DNA from 2 places in the Streptomyces sp. NPDC006430 genome. Region 2 is predicted to be linked to the other one. Evidence: riboswitches for the same ligand, from Rfam matches in the RefSeq annotation. Region 2 holds a riboswitch; the other holds the start of a gene.
The links. A riboswitch is a leader RNA that binds a small molecule or an ion and turns the genes downstream of it on or off. The one in region 2 is predicted to bind thiamine pyrophosphate.
Positions count from the first base shown of each region.

Region 1: linked by a shared signal. The riboswitch ahead of ABZZ20_RS32165 (thiamine ABC transporter substrate-binding protein) and the one ahead of thiC (phosphomethylpyrimidine synthase ThiC) in region 2 are both predicted to bind thiamine pyrophosphate.

Region 1 covers NZ_JBEXQA010000037.1:23,668-25,850, reverse strand. Annotated here, with positions in the region: gene rlmN (23S rRNA (adenine(2503)-C(2))-methyltransferase RlmN) at 1-758, shown strand, start outside; TPP riboswitch at 817-925, shown strand; gene ABZZ20_RS32165 (thiamine ABC transporter substrate-binding protein) at 1,011-2,111, shown strand; gene ABZZ20_RS32160 (iron ABC transporter permease) at 2,171-2,183, shown strand, end outside.
Region 2 covers NZ_JBEXQA010000009.1:63,871-66,053, reverse strand. Annotated here, with positions in the region: gene thiC (phosphomethylpyrimidine synthase ThiC) at 1-1,279, opposite strand, end outside; TPP riboswitch at 1,274-1,419, opposite strand; gene ABZZ20_RS15885 (YibE/F family protein) at 1,459-2,183, shown strand, end outside.

The DNA of each region.
Region 1 (2,183 bases), on a different contig from region 2:
ACCGGGTCACCATGTGCATCTCCTCGCAGGCCGGCTGCGGTATGAACTGCCCGTTCTGCGCCACCGGCCAGGCCGGTCTGGACCGCAACCTGTCCACCGCCGAGATCGTCCACCAGATCGTCGACGGCATGCGTGCACTGCGCGACGGCGAGGTCCCGGGCGGCCCGGCCCGGCTGTCCAACATCGTCTTCATGGGCATGGGCGAGCCGCTCGCCAACTACAAGCGGGTCGTCGGTGCCATCCGTCGCCTCACCGACCCCGAGCCCGACGGCCTGGGCCTGTCGCAGCGTGGCATCACCGTGTCCACCGTCGGCCTGGTGCCGGCGATGCTGCGGTTCGCCGACGAGGGCTTCAAGTGTCGCCTCGCGGTCTCGCTGCACGCCCCGGACGACGAGCTGCGCGACACCCTCGTCCCGGTGAACACCCGCTGGAAGGTCCGCGAGGTCCTCGACGCGGCCTGGGAGTACGCCGAGAAGTCCGGTCGTCGCATCTCGATCGAGTACGCCCTGATCCGCGACATCAACGACCAGGCCTGGCGGGGCGACCTCCTCGGTCGGCTGCTGAAGGGCAAGCGCGTCCACGTCAACCTGATCCCGCTGAACCCGACGCCGGGCTCGAAGTGGACCGCCTCGCGTCCGGAGGACGAGCGGGCCTTCGTGGAAGCCATCGCCCGCCACGGCGTGCCGGTGACCGTACGTGACACCCGCGGTCAGGAGATCGACGGCGCGTGCGGCCAGCTGGCCGCTTCGGAGCGCTAGCTTCCGCTGTTCTCCGCCTCCGTTCGGCCACGGGGTACCCTGTGGCCGAACCAATTGCATATTCCGACAGGGGAGCGCCACAGCGCTGAGAGTGCGGCAACCGTAGCTGCAGACCCTCTGAACCTCGCCCCGGTCATTCGGGGTAGGAAGTTCGGTCACCACTCAAGCTGTTGCGCCCTGCCCGGCGACCGCTCGCACTGAGCGCCGGGCAGGGCCGCGTCTTCTCCTGGTCATCCCAGGAGGAATTCACCAGTGAGCACCACCAGGAAGTTCGCGGGCGCAGCGCTCGCGGCCGCGCTCGGCGTCACCACGCTCAGCGCCTGCGGCGGCGGGAGCCCGGACAAGTCCGCCGACGCCGAGAGCGGAGGGCCGAAGCCCAAGACGGTCACGCTCGTCTCCCACGACTCCTTCAACGTGACCGACACGGTCCTCAAGGAGTTCGAGCAGCAGAGCGGCTACACCGTCAAGGTCCTCAAGTCCGGGGACGCGGGCGCCGCCCTCAACCAGGAAATCCTCACCAAGGGCTCCCCGCGCGGCGACGTCTTCTTCGGTGTGGACAACACGCTGCTCTCGCGCGCCCTCGACAACGGCATCTTCACCCCGTACGAGGCCAAGGGCCTGGCCGAGGTGAAGCCCGAGTACGTGCTCGACAAGGAGCATCGGGTCACCCCGATCGACTCCGGCGACATCTGCGTGAACTACGACAAGGCGTACTTCGCCGAAAAGAAGCTGGCCCCGCCGCAGACGCTGGATGACCTGATCAAGCCGGAGTACAAGAACCTGCTGGTCACCGAGAACGCGGCGACCTCCTCGCCCGGACTCGGATTCCTGCTCGCCTCCGTCGGCAAGTACGGCGAGGAGGGTTGGAAGGACTACTGGAGCAAGCTCAAGGCCAACGGCGTGGAGGTCGTGGACGGCTGGGAGCAGGCCTACAACGAGCGCTTCTCCGGTTCCGCGGGCGGCAAGAAGGCCAAGGGCGACCGTCCGCTGGTCGTCTCCTACGCCTCCAGCCCGCCGGTCGAGGTCCTGTACGGCGAGCCGCAGCCGGCCGAGGCCCCCACGGGCGTCTCCACCGGTACCTGCTTCCGCCAGGTCGAGTTCGCGGGCCTGCTCAAGGGAGCGAAGAACGAGGAGGGCGGCAAGGCGCTCCTCGACTTCCTGGTGAGCAAGAAGTTCCAGGAGGACATGCCGCTCCAGATGTTCGTGAACCCGGTGGTCAAGGACGCGAAGCTGCCGGAGCTGTTCACGAAGCACGGCGTGGTCATCGAGAAGCCCGAGGACGTGGCTCCGCAGACCATCGCCAAGAACCGTGAGCAGTGGGTCAAGACGTGGTCCTCGCTGGTCGTGAAGTAGGACGCGAGAGCACTCCCGCGAAGGAGGGCGTGCGCGCCGCGGCCGTCAGGCTCGCTCTGATGGCCGTGCCGC
Region 2 (2,183 bases):
TCAGCGGGCCGAGCGTGTAGAACGGCGCCTCCTCGCAGATCTCCTGCTGGAGGTCGATGTTCTCCTTGATCTTGTGCATCGGGACGTGTCCCGGGCCCTCGATCATGGTCTGCACGTTGTGCCGCTTGGCGATCGTATTCAGCTCGCCCAGCGTCTTCAGCTCCGCGAACTGGGCCGCGTCGTTAGCGTCCGCGATCGAGCCGGGGCGCAGGCCGTCCCCGAGCGAGTACGTGACGTCGTACGCCGCGAGGATCTCGCAGAGCTCCTCGAAGTTCGTGTAGAGGAAGTTCTCCTTGTGGTGCGCCAGGCACCACGCCGCCATGATCGAGCCGCCACGCGAGACGATGCCGGTCTTACGGCGGGCGGTCAGCGGCACGTACGGCAGCAGCACGCCGGCGTGGACCGTCATGTAGTCGACGCCCTGCTCGGCCTGCTCGATGACCGTGTCCTTGTAGATCTCCCACGTCAGGTCCTCGGCGCGGCCGTCGACCTTCTCGAGTGCCTGGTACAGCGGCACGGTGCCGATCGGCACCGGGGAGTTGCGCAGCACCCATTCGCGGGTGGTGTGGATGTTGCGGCCGGTCGAGAGGTCCATGACCGTGTCGGCGCCCCACTTGGTCGCCCACGTCATCTTCTCGACCTCCTCCTCGATGGAGGAGGTGACGGCAGAGTTGCCGATGTTGGCGTTGACCTTCACCAGGAACCGCTTGCCGATGATCATCGGCTCGATCTCCGGGTGGTTCACGTTCGCCGGGAGCACCGCACGACCTGCGGCGATCTCTTCGCGTACGACCTCGGGGGAGACGTTCTCGCGGATCGCGACGTACTCCATCTCCGGGGTGATCTCCCCACGGCGGGCGTACGCGAGCTGCGTGACGGCGGCACCGCCACGCCCGCGGCGGGGCTGGCGGGGACGGCCCGGGAAGACCGCGTCGAGGTTCTTGAGGCCACCGCGCGGCGAGGTGTGCTTGATGCCGTCGTCCTCGGGGCGCACGGGACGGCCCGCGTACTCCTCGGTGTCACCTCGGCCGATGATCCAGTTCTCGCGCAGCGGCGGCAGGCCGCGGCGCACGTCGGTCTCGATCTGTGGGTCGGTGTACGGGCCGGACGTGTCGTACAGCGTCACGTCCTTGCCGTTGGTGAGGTGGACCTGGCGGACCGGCACCCGGATGTCGGGGCGCGAGCCCGCCACGTAGCCCTTGTGCCAGCCCGGCTGGCGCTCGGTCTGGCCGTCGGCGTCCTGGCTGACGGCAGGCGTGCGTGCGTCCTGAATGGTCATGAGACCTGATCTCCCTACGCCGGCATTACCCGGTAACAGGTTCGGCGGTCGACGCAGCCTCGTCCCGTACGCATGCGTGCCGCGCGTACGGTGATCAGCGCCCTCTCAGCCCGGTGCTCCGAGCTCCCGCGTTGTGCAAAGGTGACCCCACGCTAGCGTCATCTGTGGCGTGCTGAACAGTGGGCCCCCTCATCTCTTGCGATGATCTGCCGGTGACGTCTTCGCCGCAGCCCACCACCGAGCCCATCGAGCCCACGGGTCGCTCTGACCACGCGCAGACGGACCCCGGGCACGACCACGGCCCATCCCACGGCCACTCCCACGGCGGTCATTCGCACGGCCACGGCCACGGCCACGGGCCGGCGGCACCCGTCTCGAAGCACCTGCGCAAGGTCATCGCGGCCGTGCTGATCCCCTTCGCCGTCGCCGTCTTCGTCGGCATGGCGCTGCTCTGGCCGGGCGGCGCGCCCGCCCACGAGCGCTCCGGAGTGGGCTTCGACCGCCAGACGCAGCAGGGCCGCGTCGTCGCGGTCGAACGGGTCGACTGCAAATCCGTGAACGCCTCGCAGGTGCCGCCCACCGGCAACACGTCGACCCCGGAGGGCCGCGAGGCCCAGGCTGCGCAGACCGGTGAGTGCAAGAAGGCCACCATCGAGGTCAGCACCGGGTCAGACAAGGGCCGCACCTTCTTCGAGATCGTCCAGCCGGGCGCACCTCGGCAGTTGGCCGACGGCCAGGAGGTGGTCGTCGCGTACGCACCGGACGCGCCCCGGGACCTCCAGTACTCCGTGATCGACGTGAACCGCAAACTGCCCCTGGCGCTCCTCGCAGCCGTCTTCGCGGTGGCGGTGGTCGTCGTCGGCCGCATGCGCGGTGTGTTCGCGCTGATCGCGCTGGTCGTCAG